DNA from 3 places in the Pseudomonas benzenivorans genome. Region 2 is predicted to be linked to each of the others. Evidence: predicted binding sites of a transcription regulator. Region 2 holds the regulator's gene; each other region holds the start of a gene.

Region 1 (6,661 bases), 1.0 Mb from region 2:
CGAAGCGGTCAAGGCCAAGGGCTTCCCGGTCGCCTACGTCGGCGACGTGGTCGGCACCGGTTCCTCGCGCAAGTCCGCCACCAACTCGGTGCTGTGGTTCTTCGGCGACGACATCCCCTTTGTTCCGAACAAGCGCGCCGGTGGCTTCTGCTTCGGCTCCAAGATCGCCCCGATCTTCTACAACACCATGGAAGACGCCGGCGCCCTGCCGATCGAGTTCGACGTGTCGAACCTCAACATGGGCGACGTGATCGACGTCTACCCCTATGCCGGCAAGGTCTGCAAGCACGGCAGCGAAGAGGTCATCACCACCTTCGAACTGAAGACCCCGGTGCTGCTCGACGAAGTCCGCGCTGGCGGCCGTATCCCGCTGATCGTCGGCCGCGGCCTGACCGAGAAGGCCCGCGCCGAACTGGGTCTGGGTTCTTCCGACCTGTTCAAGAAGCCGGAGCAGCCGGTTGACAGCGGCAAGGGTTTCACCCTGGCGCAGAAGATGGTCGGCAAGGCCTGCGGCGTGACCGGCGTGCGTCCGGGCACCTACTGCGAGCCGAAGATGACCACCGTCGGCTCCCAGGACACCACAGGTCCCATGACCCGCGACGAGCTGAAGGACCTGGCTTGCCTGGGCTTCTCCGCCGACCTGGTGATGCAGTCCTTCTGCCACACCGCGGCCTATCCGAAGCCGATCGACGTCACCACCCACCACACCCTGCCGGACTTCATCCGCACCCGCGGCGGCGTGTCCCTGCGTCCGGGCGACGGCATCATCCACAGCTGGCTGAACCGCATGCTGCTGCCGGACACCGTCGGCACCGGCGGCGACTCGCACACCCGCTTCCCGATGGGCATCAGCTTCCCGGCCGGTTCCGGCCTGGTGGCCTTCGCCGCCGCCACCGGCGTCATGCCGCTGGACATGCCGGAATCCATCCTGGTGCGTTTCAAGGGCAAGATGCAGCCCGGGATCACCCTGCGTGACCTGGTCCATGCCATCCCCTACTACGCCATCCAGAAGGGCCTGCTGACCGTCGAGAAGAAGGGCAAGAAGAACGCCTTTTCCGGCCGCATCCTGGAGATCGAAGGTCTCGACGAACTGACCGTCGAGCAGGCGTTCGAACTGTCCGACGCCTCCGCCGAGCGTTCGGCCGCCGGTTGCACCATCAAGCTGCCGGAAAAGGCCATCGCCGAGTACCTGAAGTCGAACATCACCCTGCTGCGCTGGATGATCAGCGAAGGCTACGGCGATGCCCGCACCATGGAACGCCGCGCCCAGGCCATGGAAGCCTGGCTGGCCAACCCGGAGCTGATGAGCGCCGATGCCGACGCCGAGTACGCCGAAGTCATCGAGATCGACCTGAGCGAGCTGAAGGAGCCGGTGCTCTGCGCACCGAACGATCCGGACGACGCCCGTCTGCTGTCCAGCGTTCAGGGCGAGAAGATCGACGAGGTGTTCATCGGTTCGTGCATGACCAACATCGGTCACTTCCGCGCCGCCGGCAAGCTGCTGGACAAGGTCAAGGGCGGCATTCCGACCCGTCTGTGGCTGTCGCCGCCGACCAAGATGGATGCCCACCAGCTGACCGAGGAAGGCTACTACGGCATCTACGGCAAGGCCGGTGCACGCATGGAAATGCCGGGCTGCTCGCTGTGCATGGGTAACCAGGCACGGGTCGCCGCCAACTCCACCGTGGTCTCGACCTCGACCCGCAACTTCCCCAACCGTCTGGGCGATGGCGCCAACGTGTACCTGGCCTCTGCCGAACTGGCAGCGGTCGCCGCGATCACCGGCAAGCTGCCGACGGTCGAGGAGTACATGGTCTACGCCAAGGACATCGACAGCATGGCGGCGGACGTCTACCGCTACCTGAGCTTCGACCAGATCGCCGAGTTCCGCGAAGCCGCTGCCAACGCCCAGATCCCGGTCGTTCAAGCCTAAGCGTTACCCGCGTCGAAAGAGCCCCGCCCCGTGCGGGGCTTTTTTATGGGCGACATTCCGTGGCCGTGGCATATCGCTTGCTTAAACACACTAAACAGGCCCGCGCCAACGCGGCAGTCGGCCTTATGGCAAGGGCGTCGTTCCGCTGGCTGTGCGCAGCGCAGGCGACCCGAGGTGTTGAGAAAGGAATGCGCGATGAGCGAACACGCTGTACCCCGTGACGACGCCCTGGCCTGGGTCAATGGCAGTGATGCCCCGGAAAAGAGCGCCCTGAACCTCGGCTTCATGGCGCTCACCGACTCGGCCTCGCTGATCGTTGCCGCCACCCAGGGCTTCGCCCAGCCCTATGGCCTGACCCTCAACCTGCAACGCCAGGCCTCCTGGGCAACCCTGCGCGACAAGCTGCTCAGCGGCGAGCTGCACGCGGCCCAGGGCCTCTACGGCCTGCTCTATGCCGTGCACCTGGGCATCGGCGGCACGCCGCCGGTGGACATGGCGGTGCTCATGGGGCTGTCGCAGAACGGCCAGAGCATCAACCTCTCGCAGCCTCTGCAAGCGGCCGGGGTGACCCATCCTGAAGCGCTGCGCGCACGGGTGCACGGAAAGGGTGCAAAGCTCACCCTGGCACAGACCTTCCCCACCGGCACCCATGCCCTGTGGCTCTACTACTGGCTGGCCAGCCAGGGCATTCACCCCCTCGAGGATGTGCGCACCCTGGTCGTCCCCCCGTCGCAGATGGTCGCCCACCTGCGGGCCGGGCGCATCGACGGCTTCTGCGCCGGCGAACCCTGGGGCGCCCAGGCGATCGCCGAAAGAAAGGGCTTTACCCTGGCCACCAGCCAGTCGATCTGGGCGGATCATCCGGAAAAGGTCCTGGGTTGCACCCAGGCGTTCGTCGACGCCTACCCGAACACCGCCCGCGCCCTGGTGATGGCGGTGCTGGAAGCCAGCCGCTTCATCGACCAGAGCGACGACAACAGGCGCAGCACGGCACAGCTGATCAGCGCTCGCGAATACCTGGACGCACCGCTGAACGCCATCCAGCCGCGCCTGCTCGGGCAGTACGAGGATGGCAACGGCCATGCCTGGCTGGATGCCCATCGGCTGCGCTTCTTCGACGGGGGCCAGGTGAACATGCCCTACCTGTCCGACGGCCTCTGGTTCATGACCCAGTTCCGGCGCTGGGGCCTGCTGCGCGAGGACCCGGACTACTTCGAGGTGGCCCGCCAGGTCCAGCAGCTCAAGCTGTATCAGGAGGCGGCCGCGGCGCTGGCCATCGTCGTGCCGGCGTCGCCGCTGCGCAGCGCCACGCTTCTCGACGGCAAGGTCTGGGATGGCTCCGACCCCGCCGGCTACGCCCGCAGCTTCGCCCTGCACGCCCTGGCCGATGCCAGCCTGACCTCAGCCCTCTGACCCCGCGGAACCGACACCACCATGCTGCGCATTCTCCTGATCAACGACACACCGAAAAAGGTTGGCCGACTCAGGGCCGCCCTGATCGAAGCCGGCTTCGAGGTGATCGACGAGTCCGGCCTGACCATCGACCTGCCCGAGCGGGTCGAGGCGGTCCGTCCCGACGTCATCCTGATCGACAGCGAATCGCCCGGCCGCGACGTCATGGAGCAGGTGGTGCTGGTCAGCCGTGACCAGCCTCGACCCATCGTCATGTTCACCGACGAGCACGACCCCAAGGTCATGCGCCAGGCCATCCAGTCCGGGGTCAGCGCCTACATCGTCGAAGGCATCGCGGCCGAGCGCCTGCAGCCGATTCTCGACGTGGCCATGGCCCGCTTCGAGAGCGATCAGGCCCTGCGCGCGCAATTGCAGGCGCGCGACGCCCAGCTGGCCGAGCGCAAGCGCATCGAACTGGCCAAGGGCCTGCTGATGAAGATGAAGAGCTGCAATGAGGAGGAGGCCTACACCCTCATGCGCCGCCAGGCCATGAGTCGCCAGCAGAAGCTGATCCAGGTCGCCGAGCAGATCATCGCCATGCACGACATGCTCGGCGGTTGAACCCAGCCCGCCGCGCAACTGTACTGGCCGAAAGGCAACTGTGTGCGACCTCGTACCGCCTGTAGCGGGCGCTGTACGTCCGTTTCATCGGCCGATTGTGCCTGCTGCACCTCGATAGCACTGGCTAAGCTGGAGGCCCTTGTCCAACCCACAGCGAGACCCGCCAGCATGACCAGCCCCAGCGAAGAACGCCAACTTCTGGCCGACGCCGATCGCCGCGCCCTCAGCTACTTCGATGGCATTGCCAACCGCCCGGTATTCCCGACGCCCGCCGCCATCGCCGACCTGAAAGCCTTCGAGCAGGCGCCCCCGGAACACGGCATGGCGGCCGAAGACGTGCTGCGGCGCCTGGACGAGATCGGCTCGCCGGCCACCGTCGCCTCCAACGGCCCGCGCTATTTCGGCTTCGTCATCGGCGCCACCCTGCCCGCGGCCGCCGCGGCGGAGCGCATGGTGCTGGCCTGGGACCAGTGCGCCTCATCGTTCGACAACTCGCCGGCCGCCGACACCCTGGAGCGCATCGCCGGTCGCTGGGTCTGTGAGCTGCTCGGTCTGCCGACGCAAAGCGCCGTGGGTTTCGGCACCAGCGCCACCGCCTGCACCCTCGCCTGCCTGTCCGCCGCCCGGCGCAAACTGCTGGCCAGCAAGGGCTGGGACTTCGACGGCGACGGTCTGGTCGGCGCCCCGGAAGTGCGGGTGGTGGTTTCCGCCAGCTGCCACATCACCGTGAAGAAGGCCCTGCGTATCCTCGGTTTCGGCGTGAACCGGCTGATCGTCGCGCCGACCGATGGCGAAGGACGGGTCGATCCGCAGCAGCTGCCGGCGCTGGATGACATGACCATCCTCTGCCTGCAGGCCGGCGAGGTGAACACCGGCGAGTTCGACCCCTTCGCCGAACTGATCCCCAGGGCCAAGGCGGCGGGCGCCTGGGTACACGTCGATGGCGCCTTCGGTCTCTGGGCCCGGGCCTCGTCCTCGGCCCACCTGGCAGCCGGGGTGGAGCTGGCCGACAGCTGGACCACCGACGGCCACAAGTGGCTGAACACCCCCTACGACGGCGCCATGGCCATCTGCCGCGACGCCGAGGCCCTGGCCACCGCGATGAACAGCGACGCCGCCTACGCCACGGCCTCCAAGGATGCGCAGAAGAACCTGACCCTGGAGTTTTCCCGCCGTGCCCGCGGGGTGGCGATCTGGGCGGCGCTGTCGAGCCTCGGCCGCGCCGGCCTGCGCGAGATGATCGACCGGCATATCCGCCAGGCCGGCCACCTCGCCAGCAGTTTGCGCGCCCAGGGCTATCAGGTGCTCAACCGCGCCGTGCTGAATCAGGTGCTGGTGCGCGCCGACAACGACGAACAGACCGTGGCCATCCGCCAGGCGGCACAGGCCTCCGGGCAGGTGTGGTTCGGCCCGACCCTCTGGCAGGGACGCCCGGCCTTCCGCCTCAGCGTGTCGTCCTGGCGCACCAGCGATGCCGACATCCAGGTGCTGATCGAGCTGCTGGGCGAACTCAAGCACAGCATCCCGGCCTGACCACGTCACTCAAACAAGTCGCTCGACAAATCCCGGGCGCTGCGGGAGGGCACCGTGCCCTCCCTTGATGAAGCCGGAACCTATCCTGCATCGCTGCCTGTTGTGAATGTTCAGCGATAGAACGGCGACCCCATACCGCGGCTGGCCTCCTCCGTCACATCCGCATCGAACACCCGTGTGTAGAACGCTGCATTCAGGTCGGCCGCCTCGGTCGGGAAATACTCCACGGCAAACTTGCGGGCATTCTCAAGCGTATCGAACGCGTATAGCCCCCCCGGCGTGCCGGTGTGCAGGCCGGAAAGCCAGGTCTTCGACAGCAGACCGCGTTGCTGCTTGAGCTTCGGATTGAGTTCTCGCCACGGTGCGACTTGATCGAAGGGCAATGCATGCAACTGCACCTCGGTATAGACAAAGGCGCCGGGTTTGATGCTGACGTGACCGGAATGGTGCGCTGAGTTCATGTCCAGGCTAGCCGCTTCGGTTGCCATGGCATCGAATACGCGCGTGGTTTGAGCCACGCCAAAAACTCGGGCCTCCGCTGGGAAGTACCCGGTCACGAACTTCTGTGCGTTTTCGATCGTATCGAACACATAGAACCCCCCCGCCGAATCATTTCCTACCCCGGCCAGCCAAGTCTTGTTGATAAAGCCTGGCTGCTCCTTGATGGACCTATTGATGCGCTCCCAAGGCACATCCTCGAACTGGGCGGAGATTTGTAGCTCGGTATATACATAGGCACGGTGGCTGATGACTGGGCTCCTGGAGCAAGAGATGGCTGTCGTTCCAACGATCAGCGCGGTCGCAGATAACGACCGTGATGCAATTTCGCATAACGTTCGTTATCCGTTCAAGTAGAATTCTTGTTTTCGAACTCAAGTGATCAAGGGCTATGTCTAGATCGGAACAAAAAAGGCAGACCCACCAGCGCATCCTCGATGCGGCGGGTCGCGGTTTTCGCAAAGGCGGCTTTGGTGGGGTTGGTGTAGATGGCCTAGCCAAGGAAGCCGGGGTGACCTCGGGTGCGTTCTACGTACACTTCGGTTCCAAGGCGGCGGCGTTCCGTGCGGCCGTGGCACAGGGAATGGAGGGCCTGAAAGATGGCGTGCACCACTTTCAGGTCGAGTACGGCGAGCACTGGTGGCCGGAGTTTGTACGCTTCTACCTGGGTGCAAAACGGCGGTG
Region 2 (6,661 bases):
TGGAGACCGCCACCTGGGGGTGCAGCAGCTCGGTATGCAACAGGGCGCGCTCCGCCAGCTCCGGCAGCAGGCCGGCGGGCAGGTTGTCGATGCAGTAGAAGCCGTTGTCCTCGAGCACATCGAGGGCGGTGCTTTTGCCGGAGCCGGAGCGACCGCTGACGATGATCAAGCGCATGGGGCTAAGTCCTAACGGCTGTTTTGCACGTCCACCACGACCTGGTACAGGGACTCGCTGCTTTGCGCCTGGCGCAGGCGTTCGCGCACGTCGCTGCGGTCAAGCATGCTGGCGATCTGGCGTAGCAGTTCCAGGTGCTCGTCGGTCGCCGCCTCGGGTACCAGCAGGACGAACAACAGGTCGACCGGGGCACCGTCGATGGCGTCGAAGTCGACTGCTGCATCCAGCCGCAGCAGGGCGCTGATCGGGGCGCTGCAGCCGGGTAGGCGGCAGTGCGGAATGGCGATGCCGTTGCCGAAACCGGTGGAGCCGAGCTTTTCGCGGGCGATCAGGCTCTCGAAAATGTCCTGTCCATCCAGGTCGGGCAGCTCGCGCGCCACCAGGTTGGCAATCTGTTCGAGTACGCGTTTCTTACTGCCGCCCGGCACGTTCACCAGGGAACGGCCGGGGGTCAGGATATTTTCAAGTCGGATCATAGGAGGTGAGCGAGGTCAGCGGGCCATGGCGCCCTGCTGGCGTTCGAGCTGCTTTTCCTTGTGCTTGATGAGTTGTCGGTCGAGTTTGTCGGTGAGCAGGTCGATGGCTGCGTACATGTCGTCGTGTTCGGCGTTGGCGACCACTTCGCCGCCGGCGATGTGCAAGGTCGCTTCGATTTTCTGCTTGAGCTTCTCGACCTCCATGGTGACCTGCACATTGGTGATCTTGTCGAAGTGGCGCTCCAGTCGATTGAGTTTCTCGTCGATGTAGTCGCGTAGGGCGTCGGTCACATCCAGTTGATGTCCACTGATGTTGACTTGCATACCGCTTTCTCCTTGTTGCCGTGTGTAAGAGGCAGGCTGTGGAGCCTGCCGCGGGAACACCTTGGCGTGGAAGACTGTGGCACTTCGCTCCCCTCGCGAGCCGGTTTGGCCGCGCGTGGACATGGAGCGAGCGGTGCTCTGTTGTGTGTTGACCTGTCTTCCGTTGAGTGCCGCCTTACATCAACCGCTTGCGCTCACTGGAGGGCGCTATACCGAGGGATTCACGGTATTTGGCGACCGTGCGGCGGGCCACTTGAATGCCCTGTGCCTCCAGTAAACCAGCGATCTTGCTGTCACTCAACGGCTTTTTTGCATTTTCCGCGGCCACCAGTTTCTTGATGATCGCGCGGATGGCGGTCGAGGAGCATTCGCCGCCTTCGGCGGTGCTGACGTGGCTGGAGAAGAAGTACTTCAGCTCGTAGATGCCTCGCGGGGTATGCATGAACTTCTGCGTGGTGACCCGCGAGATGGTCGATTCGTGCATGCCGACCGCTTCGGCGATGTCGTGCAGCACCAGCGGCTTCATCGCCTCGTCGCCGTAGTCGAGGAAGCCGCGCTGATGCTCGACGATCTGGGTGGCGACCTTCATCAGGGTCTCGTTGCGGCTCTGCAGGCTCTTGATGAACCAGCGGGCTTCCTGCAGCTGATTGCGCATGAAGGTGTTGTCGGCGCTGGAGTCGGCGCGCTTGACGAAGCCGGCATACTGCGGATTGACCCGCAGGCGGGGCATGGCTTCCTGGTTGAGTTCGACCAGCCAGCGCTCGTTGTGCTTGCGCACGATGACGTCCGGCACCACGTACTCCGGCTCCCCCGACTGGATCTGCGAGCCGGGTCGCGGGTTGAGGCTCTGGATCAGCTCGATGACCTGGCGCAGCTCGTCTTCCTTGAGCTTCATGCGCCGCATCAGCTGGCTGTAGTCGCGGTTGCCCAGCAGGTCGAGGTAGTCGCCGGCCAGGCGCTGGGCTTCGGCCAGCCAGGGCGTCTTGGCGGGCAGTTGGCGCAGCTGCAACAGCAGGCACTCGCGCAGGTCGCGGGCGGCGATGCCGGCCGGCTCGAACTGCTGGATGCGGTGCAGTACCGCCTCCACTTCGTCGAGCTCGATGTCCAGTTCCGGGTCGAAGGCCTCGAGCACTTCCTCGAGACTCTCCTGCAGGTAGCCCTGCTCGTTGATGCAGTCGATCAGGGTGACGGCGATCAGGCGATCCTTGTCCGACATCGGCGCCAGATTGAGCTGCCAGAGCAGGTGGCTTTGCAGGCTCTCGCCGCTGGAGGTGCGGGTGGTGAAGTCCCACTCGTCGTCGTCGTTGCTCGGCAGGCTGCTGGCGCTGGTCTGGTAGACGTCTTCCCAGGCGGTGTCGACCGGCAGCTCGTTGGGGATGCGCTCGTTCCACTCGCCATCTTCCAGGTTGTCCACCGTCTGCGAGGTTTCCTGGTAGCTGGTCTCCTGGTAGGGCTCTTCCTGCTTGGTGGCCGGGGTGGGGGTGTCGGCGCCATCGGCCATGGGGTCGGAGTTGTCGAAGTCGTCGCCGTCTTCCTGGCGCTCAAGCATCGGGTTGGACTCCAAGGCCTCCTGGATCTCCTGTTGCAGATCCAGGGTGGACAGTTGAAGTAGGCGAATGGCCTGTTGCAGCTGCGGGGTCATCGTCAGCTGCTGGCCCATCTTCAGGACTAGCGATGGTTTCATTGCAGACCTTTTATACCGGCGTCTGTGCGCGATCCACTACAGGGCGCCGTGGCGCCACTAGGAAGCAAATTATATGCCCGACCCCGAGTGTTTTGCCTAGCTCTTGCTGCAGTTCGGCGGTGAAAAGCCGCAGCTAGAGGCGGAACTCGTGGCCCAGGTAAACCTCTTTGACCATCTGGTTGGCCAGGATGGCGGCGGCATCGCCTTCGGCGATCAGTTGGCCGTCGCTGACGATGTACGCCGTTTCGCAGATGTCCAGGGTTTCGCGCACGTTGTGATCGGTGATCAGCACGCCGATGCCCTTGGCCTTGAGGTGATGGATGATCTGCTTGATGTCGCCGACCGATATCGGGTCGACCCCGGCAAAGGGCTCGTCGAGCAGAATGAACTTGGGCGAGGTGGCCAGCGCGCGGGCGATCTCCACGCGGCGCCGTTCACCGCCGGACAGGCTCATGCCGAGGTTGTCGCGGATATGGCTGATGTGGAACTCCTGCAGCAGGTTCTCCAGCTCGTCACGACGCGCGGCGCGGTCCAGCTCCTTGCGGGTCTCGAGGATGGCCATGATGTTGTCGGCCACGCTGAGCTTGCGGAAGATCGAGGCTTCCTGGGGCAGGTAGCCGATGCCGGCGCGAGCGCGGCCATGCATGGGCTGGTGGCTGACGTCGTGGTCGTCGATCAGCACGCGGCCCTGGTCGGCCCGTACCAGGCCGACGATCATGTAGAAACAGGTGGTCTTGCCGGCACCGTTGGGGCCGAGCAGGCCGACGATCTGCCCGCTGTCGATGCTCAGGCTGACGTCGCGGACGACCTGGCGGCCCTTGTAGCTCTTGGCCAGGTGTTGGGCTTTCAGAGTGGCCATTGCTACTGCGCCTGCTGGTCGGCTGGTTTGTTCTTCGGCTGGATCACCATGTCGATGCGCGGGCGCGGCGTGGACACCTTGGTGCCGGTGGCGCGCCCGGCGTTGACGATCTGGCGCTGGGTGTCATAGACGATTTTCTCGCCTTCGAAGGTGTTGCCTTCCTGAATCACCTTGGCCTGGTCGATCAGTACGATGCGCTCGCTGGCGGCGAAATACTGGATGGTCAGGCCGTAGGCCTTGACGATCTGCTTGTCGGCCGCCGGCTTCTGCTCGTAGTAGGCGGGCTTGCCGACGGACGTGAAGATCTCGATATCGCCCTGGGCGTTCTGGGTGATGGTCACGGTGTCGCCGGTGATCTTCAGCGTGCCCTGAGTGATGATGACGTCGCCGCGATAGACGGCCACGCCTTGCTTGTCGTCCAGCTCGGCGCTGTCGGCTTGCACGCGGATGGGCTGGTCACGGTCGGATGGCAGCGCCCAGGCGCAGGCGCTTCCGAGCGCGGCGCTCAAACTGAGTAGAAGGGGGAGGGTTTTAACGAACCTCATGCTGGCCTCTTACGTTGGACAGCAGGAGCATCCTGCCGTCATTCAAGTACGCTTTCATTCCTTGCGCCGTGGTCACCCCGTTCGCCGCATCGATTCTAACGGCTTGCTGGGTCTGCGCATATTCCTTCTCGGGGAACAGTGTCAGGCGGCTGGTGGTGAGAATCGTGGGGCGGCCCTTGGCGTCGGTACGATCGACCCGCACCTGGTCGATCAGTTCGACCTCCTTGCCTTCGGGGGCCACCTCGCCCCGGGCGCTGCGAATCTTCCAAGGGTAAGCGCTGCCGCGGTACAGGTGCATGTTCGGCTCGGTCAGCAGGGTGATGTCGCTGGCCTGGACGTGCTCCAGCTTGCTGGCCGTCATCTCGTAGTGCAGTTTGCCGTCGGCCTGATACTGCACGGTGTTGGCATTGACCACGTAGAAGTCGATGGCGTTTGGCGTGCCCACCGCCGCCGGCCTGTCCGAGAAGCTGTCGGGGTTGATATTCCAGTACCCGACGGCGGCCAGCAGGGCGGCGGCGAGGGTGAACAGGACCGGTGTCAGCAGTTTACGCAGCATAGTGAGCTCTACAGGTAGGCGGCTTGGGCGGCGTCGAGACTGCCCTGGGCGCGCATGATCAGCTCGCAGAATTCGCGGGCCGCGCCTTCACCGCCGCGGGCCTGGGTCACCCCGTGGGCGTGCTGGCGGACGAAGCTGTCGGCGCTGGCGACGGCCATGCCCAGGCCGACTCGGCGTATTACCGGTAGGTCCGGCAGGTCGTCGCCGAGGTAGGCGACCTGTTCATAGCTTAGGCCGAGTTCGCCGAGAAGCTCGTCGAGCACCGCCAGTTTGTCCTCGCGGCCCTGGTACAGGTGCTGGATGCCGAGGTTCTGCGCGCGGCGCTCGACCACCGGGGTCGTGCGCCCAGTGATGATGGCGGTGCGCACGCCCGAGGCGATCAGCATCTTGATGCCGTGGCCGTCCAGGGTGTTGAACGTCTTGAACTCGCTGCCGTCGACCAGGAAGTACAGCTTGCCGTCGGTGAGTACGCCGTCGACGTCGAAGATGGCCAGTTTGACCGCGCGGGCGCGGTTCTGCAGTTCGGGATTCATTACATCACTCCTGCGCGCAGCAAATCGTGCATGTTCAGCGCGCCGATCGGCCGGTCGGCTTCGTCGACCACCACCAGGGCATTGATCTTGTGGTCTTCCATGATCTTCAGTGCTTCGGCGGCGAGCATTTCGGCGCGGGCGGTCTTGCCGTGCACAGTCATCACCTCGTCGATCCGCGCCTGACGCACGTCGAGGCCGCGATCCAGGGTGCGGCGCAGGTCGCCGTCGGTGAAGATGCCGGCGAGGCGGCCATCGGGCTCGACCACTACGGTCATGCCCAGGCCCTTCTGGGTCATTTCCAGCAGGGCGTCGCGCAGCGAGGTGCCACGCCGCACCTGGGGCAGGCTGGCGCCGGCGTGCATCACGTTCTCGACCTTGAGCAACAGGCGCCGGCCGAGGGCGCCACCCGGGTGGGAGAAGGCGAAGTCTTCGGCGGTGAAGCCGCGGGCTTCGAGCAGAGCGATGGCCAGGGCGTCGCCGAGCACCAGGGAGGCGGTGGTGGAGGAGGTCGGTGCCAGGTTCAGCGGGCAGGCCTCCTTCGGCACCCGGGCGTCCAGATTGACCTCAGCGGCCTTGGCCAGTGGCGAGTCCGGATTGCCGGTCATGCTGATCAGGGTGATGCCCAGGCGCTTGATCAGCGGCAGCAGGGTAACGATTTCCGCGGTCGAGCCCGAGTTGGAAAGGGCCAGTACCACGTCGTCGCGGGTGATCATGCCCATGTCGCCATGGCTGGCCTCGGCCGGGTGCACGAAGAACGCAGTGGTGCCGGTGCTGGCCAGCGTCGCGGCGATTTTGCTGCCGATATGCCCGGACTTGCCCATGCCGACCACCACCACCCGGCCCTTGCTGGCCAGGATGAGTTGGCAGGCGCGGACGAAGTCGCCGTCGATCCGTTGCAGCAACTCTTCAACCGCCTCGAGCTCGAGGCGGATGGTCCGTTGTGCGGACTTGATCAGCTCATTGGGTTGATTCATAGCGTTAGTCGTGGGCAGGCCGAGGAAAAAGGCGGCGATTATAACGGGAAAGTGTCGCCTGCTCACCCATGAATCCTGTGGTCGCCGTCTCAGTGTCGCGTCGTTACCCGGTCGACATCTTGGGCGAGTCAATTGGCCGGTGGTATAGTGTGCGGCTGTTTCGGCCCGTCCGGCTGGCGTGGTGTCCTAGGTGCGGGGCGGCGCGTCTACCAGGGAGGCTGTTCGCAAGGAGTCCAGATGAGCGCCGAGAGTCAGTACGCGGTCGAGCTGAAAGGTGTGAGCTTTCGGCGAGGCGACCGGGATATTTTCAAGAATGTCGATATCCGCATTCCGCGCGGCAAGGTTACCGCGATCATGGGGCCCTCCGGCTGTGGCAAGACCACGCTGTTGCGCCTGATCGCCGCGGAGCTCAAGCCGCACCAGGGCGAGGTATGGGTCAATGGGCTCAACCTGCCCAAGCTCTCGCGCAGTGAATTGTTCGACATGCGCAAGCAGATGGGCGTGCTGTTCCAGAGCGGCGCGCTGTTCACCGATC
Region 3 (6,661 bases), 1.0 Mb from region 2:
CGCGCGCCCCATTTTGACTCGCCCACCCAGGCCAACCCGGCTTCTCAACGCCTGATTCCACGCTGTTCAAAGGGTTGGCGCAGGTCTTGCTAATACCTCCAGGCGGGCAGCCAACGGCGGCTGCCTCAGAAACGACAAAGACGTCGCCCCACCCTTCGCCAGTCAGCGACAGGGTCGGGCGGCGTTTTTCGTTTTCGCCCCAGCGTTTGGGGATGGTGATGCCCCTGCGATCCAGGGGCCTTGCGGGCAACTCTCTCAACCCAGCTGTGGCTTCGGCCGCAGGGCGCGGCACCACAAGTGCTGCGCCTCCCCGGCGGGCTGCGGCCACCGTGTCCACGACCACGGTCTGCCGCGCCCCGGCCGGGACCCTATTTAGCCGATGAGGTGTTCGATGAATACGAGTTTCTGGAAAGCCGGTCACGCCCCCACGCTGTTCGCCGCTTTTCTCTATTTCGACCTGAGCTTCATGGTCTGGTACCTGCTCGGCCCACTCGCCGTGCAGATCGCCACCGACCTCGAGCTGACCGCCCAGCAACGCGGCCTGATGGTCGCCACGCCGATCCTCGCCGGCGCCGTGCTGCGCATCTTCATGGGGCTGCTGGCCGATCGCCTGTCGCCCAAGAGCGCCGGCCTGATCGGCCAGGTGGTGGTGATCTGTTCGCTGTTCGCCGCCTGGCAGATCGGCATCCAGACCTATGAGCACGCCCTGCTGCTCGGCCTGTTCCTCGGCTTCGCCGGTGCGGCCTTCGCCGTCGCCCTGCCCCTGGCCTCCCAGTGGTACCCGCCGCAGCACCAGGGCAAGGCCATGGGCATCGCCGGCGCCGGCAACTCCGGCACCGTACTGGCGGCCATCTTCGCCCCGGGCCTGGCCGCGCTGTTCGGCTGGCAGAACGTGTTCGGCTGGGCCCTGATTCCGCTGCTGATCACCCTGGTGGTGTTCGCCCTGGTCGCCAAGAACGCCCCGGAACGGCCCAAGCCCAAGGCCCTGGCGGACTACCTCAAGGCCCTCGGCGACCGCGACAGCTGGTGGTTCATGTTCTTCTACAGCGTCACCTTCGGTGGCTTCATCGGCCTGGCCAGCGCCCTGCCCGGCTACTTCAACGACCAATACGGCCTGGACCCGGTCACCGCCGGCTACTACACCGCCGCCTGCGTCTGCGCCGGCAGCCTGCTGCGTCCCCTGGGCGGCGCCCTGGCCGACCGCATCGGCGGGATCCGTTCGTTGCTGATGATGTACACCGTCGCCTCGCTGTGCATCGCCGCGGTGGGCTTCAACCTGTCCAGTTCGACCGCCGCGCTGGCGCTGTTTGTCGCCGCGATGCTCGGCCTCGGTGCCGGCAACGGTGCGGTGTTCCAGCTGGTGCCGCAGCGCTTTCGCAAGGAAATCGGCGTGATGACCGGCCTGATCGGCATGGCCGGCGGGGTTGGCGGCTTCCTCCTGGCCGCAGGGCTGGGCGCGATCAAGCAGCACACCGGCGACTACCAGCTGGCCCTGTGGCTGTTCGCCAGCCTCGGCCTGCTGGCCTGGTTCGGCCTGTACGGCGTGAAGCAGCGCTGGCGCACCACCTGGGGTTCGGCCGCCGTCACCGCGGCGCGGGTCTGAGGCGGCTAGCGCCGTGCTATACAAGGGCGATGCAGATCGCCCCTCTGCGTTTCCCCTGTCCGCACACGAGAGAGCCCGATGGCCCTGCAACTGAGCTTCGGCGAAGCGACCGCCACCGGCCCCCGGGAAGAGAACCAGGACGCCCTGCGGGTGGTGACGCCGGCGCCGGCCCTGGCGGCGAGCAAGGGCTACCTGTTCGCCCTGGCCGACGGTGTCAGCCAATGCGCCGATGGCGGCCTGGCCGCCCGGGCGACCCTGCAGGCCCTGGCCCTGGACTACTACGCGACCCCGGAAACCTGGGCGGTGGCGCAGTCGCTGGATCGCCTGCTGGTCGCCCACAACCGCTGGTTGCTGGCCAATGGCGGCGGCCAGCCGCTGCTCACCACCCTCAGCGCCCTGGTTCTGCGCGGCCGCCGCTTCACCCTGGCGCATGTCGGCGACTGCCGCGCCTATCGCTGGCACGGCCAGCAGCTCGAGCGCCTCAGCGAAGACCATGTTTGGGAGCAGCCAGGCATGCAGCATGTGCTCAAGCGCGCCTTGGGCCTGGACCAGCACCTGGTGGTGGACTACCTGGACGGCGAGCTGCGCCAGGGCGAGAGTTTCCTGCTGGTCAGCGACGGTGTCTGGGCGGTGCTCGGTGACACCGGCATCCAGCGCATCCTGCACGAAGAGCCGGACCCGGCTGCGGCCGCCGAGGCGCTGGTCAGCGCCGCCCACCTGGCCGGCAGCCAGGACAATGCCAGCGCCCTGCTGGTGCGGGTCGACGGCCTGCCGCAGAGCGGCCTGGCCGATACCTTGGCGCAGCTGGCCCACTGGCCGCTGCCGCCCAGGCTGCGCGAGGGCCAGGTCTTCGAGGACTGGCAGGTCGAACGCCTGCTCGGCGAGTCGCGCCAGTCCCTGGTCTACCGGGTGCGCGACAGCCAGGCACGACGCTGGCTGCTCAAGACCCTGCCGCCGAGCCGCGCCGACGAGGCCCAGGCCGGCCCGGCGCTGTTGCAGGAGGAGTGGTTCCTGCGCCGGGTGGCCGGTCGCCACTTCGCCGAAGTGCACCCGCTGCCGCAGCGTCAGCACCTGTATTACGTGCAGCGCGAATATGCCGGGCAGACCCTGGCCGAGCACCTGCGCCTGTCCGGCCCGCTGCCCCTTCCACAGTGGCTGGACATCGCCCCGCGCCTGATCAAGGCCGTGGGCCTGCTGCACCGGCGCAATATCCTGCACCGCGACATCAAGCCGGAGAACCTGCTGTGGGGCAATGACGGCGAGCTGCGCGTGCTCGACTTCGGCCTGGCCTATTGCCCGGGGCTGTCCCGCGACGAGGCCGGCAGCCTGCCGGGCACCCCCAGCTATATCGCCCCGGAAGCCTTCGCCGGCAGCCCGCCCAGCGCCAGCCAGGACCTCTACGCGGCCGGCGTGACCCTCTATCACCTGCTTACCGGCCACTATCCCTATGGCGAGATAGAGGCCTTCCAGCACCCGCGCTTCGCCAACCCAACCCCGGCCAGCCGTTATCGCCCCGACCTGCCCAGCTGGCTGGACGAGAGCCTCAGCCGTGCGGTCAGCGTCGACCCGCAGCAGCGCTTCGAGACCGCCGAGGAATGGCTGCTGGTCCTGGAGCAGGGCGACCGCCAGGCCCTCAGCAACCGGCCCCGACCGCTGCTGGAGCGCGAGCCGCTGCTGGTCTGGCGCACCGTGGCCCTGGTTTCCCTGCTGCTGAACCTGGTCCTGCTGGTGCTGCTGCTCAGCTAGGCAAACCACCGAAAGATGCACCATAACGGCGCAACTCGCCTTAATCAGGTGCGCCGGCAGCAGTCCAGCCCCGCTACTGACAGCCGCGTAGAACGCTGAAAGCCCCATGAGTCGGGCAGTTCCTGGAGTTGGCACAGAGCCTGCTAAAGCATTTGTACAAATTAAATAAGGCGCGACCTTCAACGTGGAAGGTCGCGCTTCCCGAGAGAACGGGACCTGGACAAAGGCGTCCTCGCTAGCTTGCTGGCGGGACGCCTTTTTTGTTTTCCGGTTAATGGTGACGGTGAGAACCCATGAAGAAACTCAAGCTGGTGATGATCGGCAACGGCATGGCCGGGGTCAGAACCCTCGAAGAGCTGCTCAAGCTCGCCCCGGACCTGTACGACATCACGGTATTCGGTGCCGAGCCGCACCCGAACTACAACCGCATCCTGCTCTCGCCGGTGCTGGCCGGTGAGCAGACCTTCGAGGAGATCGTCCTCAACGACCTGGCCTGGTACGCCGACAACGGCATCGACCTGCGGCTGGGGCGCAAGGTGGTCGACATCGACCGCAAGGCGCGCAAGGTGATCGCCGACGACGGCAGCGAGGCCGGGTACGACCGTCTGCTTATCGCCACCGGCTCCAACCCCTTTATCCTGCCGATTCCCGGCAAGGACCTGGACGGGGTGATCGGCTACCGCGACATCGCCGACACCCAGATGATGATGGAGACCGCCAAGATCCATAAGCACGCGGTGGTCATCGGCGGCGGCCTGCTCGGCCTGGAAGCGGCCAACGGCCTCAAGCTGCGCGGCATGGACGTCACCGTGGTGCATATCGGCGACTGGCTGCTGGAGCGCCAGCTCGACCGCACCGCCGGCGACCTGCTGCAGAAGTCCCTGGAAGACCGCGGCCTGAAGTTCCTCCTGCCCAAGCACACCGCCGAACTGCTGGACAACGGCGAGGGCCGGGTCTGCGCGGTGAAGTTCAAGGACGGCGAGGTGATTCCCGCCGACCTGGTGGTGATGGCCGCCGGCATCCGCCCCAACAGCGAGCTGGCGGAGAAGGCCGGGATCGCCTGCAACCGCGGCATCCTGGTCAACGACACCCTGCAGACCTTCGACCCGCGGGTCTACGCCATCGGCGAATGCGCCAGCCACCGCGGCATCGCCTACGGCCTGGTGGCGCCGCTGTTCGAGCAGGCCAAGGTCTGTGCCAACCACCTGGCCCAGCTCGGCTACTCCCGCTACCAGGGCTCGGTCACCTCGACCAAGCTCAAGGTCACCGGCATCGACCTGTTCTCCGCCGGCGAATTCATGGGCGGCGAAGGCACCGAGACCATCACCCTCTCCGACCCCATCGGCGGCGTGTACAAGAAGCTGGTGATCAAGGACGACGTGCTGGTCGGCGCCTGCCTGTACGGCGACACCGCCGACGGCGGCTGGTACTTCCGCCAGATCCGCGAGAACCACAACGTCGGCGAGATCCGCGACCACCTGATGTTCGGCGAAGGCGCCATCGGCGACGTCGGTCACCAGGGCGCCGACAAGACCGCCAACATGCCCGACAGCATGGAGGTGTGCGGCTGCAACGGCGTATGCAAGGGCAGTATCGTCAAGGCCATCCAGGAGAACGGCCTGTTCTCGGTCGACGAGGTCAAGAAGCACACCAAGGCCGCCAGTTCCTGCGGCTCCTGCGCAGGCCTGGTGGAGCAGATCCTGATCAGCACCGTCGGCGGCGCGGCGGATGTGAAGCCCAAAAGCGAGAAAGCCATCTGCGGCTGCAGCGACTTCAACCACGGGCAGATCCGCAAGACCATCCGCGAGCAGCACCTGACCAGCCTGGCCGACGCCATGGCCTTCATGAACTGGAGCACGCCGAACGGCTGCGCCACCTGCCGCCCGGCGCTGAACTACTACCTGATCTCCACCTGGCCTGGCGAGGCCAAGGACGACCCGCAGTCGCGCCTGATCAACGAGCGCGCCCACGCCAACATCCAGAAGGACGGCACCTACTCGGTGGTGCCGCGCATGTGGGGCGGGGTGACCAACCCCTCCGAGCTGCGCCGCATCGCCGACGTGGCCGACAAGTACCAGGTGCCCATGGTCAAGGTCACCGGCGGCCAGCGCATCGACCTCCTGGGGATCAAGAAGGACGACCTGCCGGCGGTGTGGAAGGAGCTGGACATGCCCTCCGGCCACGCCTACGGCAAGTCCATCCGCACCGTGAAGACCTGTGTGGGCAGCGAGTTCTGCCGCTTCGGCACGCAGAACTCGACCCAGCTGGGCATCGACCTGGAGCACGACCTGTTCAACATGTGGTCGCCGCACAAGGTCAAGCTGGCGGTCTCCGGCTGCCCGCGCAACTGCGCCGAGGCCGGCATCAAGGACGTCGGCATCATCGGTGTGGACTCGGGTTTCGAGATGTACATCGGCGGCAACGGCGGGATCAAGACCGAGGTCGCCGAGTTCTTCGTCAAGCTCAAGACCGCCGAGGAAGTACGCGAGTACAACGGCGCCTTCCTCCAGCTGTATCGCGAGGAAGCCTTCTACCTGGAGCGCACCGTGCACTACCTGCAGCGCGTGGGCATGGAGCACATCAAGAAGGCGGTGATCGAGGACGCCGACAACCGCAAGGCGCTCAACGCCCGCCTGCAGTACGCGCTGTCCTTCGAGCAGGACCCGTGGAAGGAGCGCATCGAAACCCCGAACCTGAAGAAAGAATTCGACCGCATCACCGTCGTGCAGCTCGAGGAGGCCTCCGTATGACCTGGCTGGATATCTGCGCCCTGGAAGAGATCAACGTACTGGGCTCGCGCATCGTCAAAGGCCCGAAAGGCGACATCGCGCTCTTTCGGACGTCCGCAGATGAAGTCTTCGCCCTCGACGACCGCTGCCCGCACAAGGGCGGGCCGCTGTCCCAGGGCCTGATCTACGGCAAGCGCGTGGCCTGCCCACTGCACAACTGGCAGATCGAGCTGGCCAGCGGCGAAGCCGTGGCCCCGGATGTCGGTTGCGCCCACCGGCACCAGGCGAAAGTCGAGAACGGCCGGGTGCTGCTGGCCCTGAATGCCGCGAAAGAGTGCGCGTGAGCCACAGGGTGGACTACGCCGCGGGCGTTTCCACCGCCACCTACCGGTGGACCCGCACAGCGTCGTCCACCCCACGCCTGTAGGAGCCCCGAACCATGGCCAGCACCAACCAGATCACCGCCTCGACCTGCTGCTACTGCGGCGTCGGCTGTGGCGTGCTGATCGAACACGACGGCGAGAAGATTCTCGGCGTCAAGGGCGATCCCAGCCACCCGGCCAACTTCGGCAAGCTGTGCAGC

What was found. Region 2 encodes sigma-54, which starts transcription at its own class of promoters, with help from an activator protein. Its sites were predicted from a motif close to ANTGGCATNNANNTTGCTNT; they were not measured.
Region 1: a site for sigma-54 is predicted at 1,998-2,017, ahead of KDW96_RS21275 (CmpA/NrtA family ABC transporter substrate-binding protein). Genes of this name have one in related genera too.
Region 3: a site for sigma-54 is predicted at 3,477-3,496, ahead of nirB (nitrite reductase large subunit NirB). Genes of this name have one in related genera too.

The regions. Positions count from the first base shown of each region.
Region 1 is NZ_CP073346.1:4,576,103-4,582,763, reverse strand. It holds gene acnB (bifunctional aconitate hydratase 2/2-methylisocitrate dehydratase) at 1-1,933, shown strand, start outside; gene KDW96_RS21275 (CmpA/NrtA family ABC transporter substrate-binding protein) at 2,129-3,346, shown strand; gene KDW96_RS21270 (ANTAR domain-containing response regulator) at 3,368-3,946, shown strand; gene KDW96_RS21265 (pyridoxal phosphate-dependent decarboxylase family protein) at 4,115-5,479, shown strand; gene KDW96_RS21260 (YdhR family protein) at 5,590-6,171, opposite strand; gene KDW96_RS21255 (TetR/AcrR family transcriptional regulator) at 6,369-6,661, shown strand, end outside.
Region 2 is NZ_CP073346.1:3,548,312-3,554,972, forward strand. It holds gene rapZ (RNase adapter RapZ) at 1-175, opposite strand, end outside; gene ptsN (PTS IIA-like nitrogen regulatory protein PtsN) at 187-651, opposite strand; gene hpf (ribosome hibernation-promoting factor, HPF/YfiA family) at 667-975, opposite strand; gene KDW96_RS16615 (RNA polymerase factor sigma-54) at 1,151-2,659, opposite strand; gene lptB (LPS export ABC transporter ATP-binding protein) at 2,793-3,518, opposite strand; gene lptA (lipopolysaccharide transport periplasmic protein LptA) at 3,521-4,063, opposite strand; gene lptC (LPS export ABC transporter periplasmic protein LptC) at 4,050-4,619, opposite strand; gene KDW96_RS16635 (KdsC family phosphatase) at 4,628-5,152, opposite strand; gene KDW96_RS16640 (KpsF/GutQ family sugar-phosphate isomerase) at 5,152-6,126, opposite strand; gene KDW96_RS16645 (ATP-binding cassette domain-containing protein) at 6,364-6,661, shown strand, end outside.
Region 3 is NZ_CP073346.1:4,561,118-4,567,778, reverse strand. It holds gene KDW96_RS21205 (nitrate/nitrite transporter) at 392-1,603, shown strand; gene KDW96_RS21200 (bifunctional protein-serine/threonine kinase/phosphatase) at 1,682-3,349, shown strand; gene nirB (nitrite reductase large subunit NirB) at 3,643-6,099, shown strand; gene nirD (nitrite reductase small subunit NirD) at 6,096-6,422, shown strand; gene KDW96_RS21185 (nitrate reductase) at 6,518-6,661, shown strand, end outside.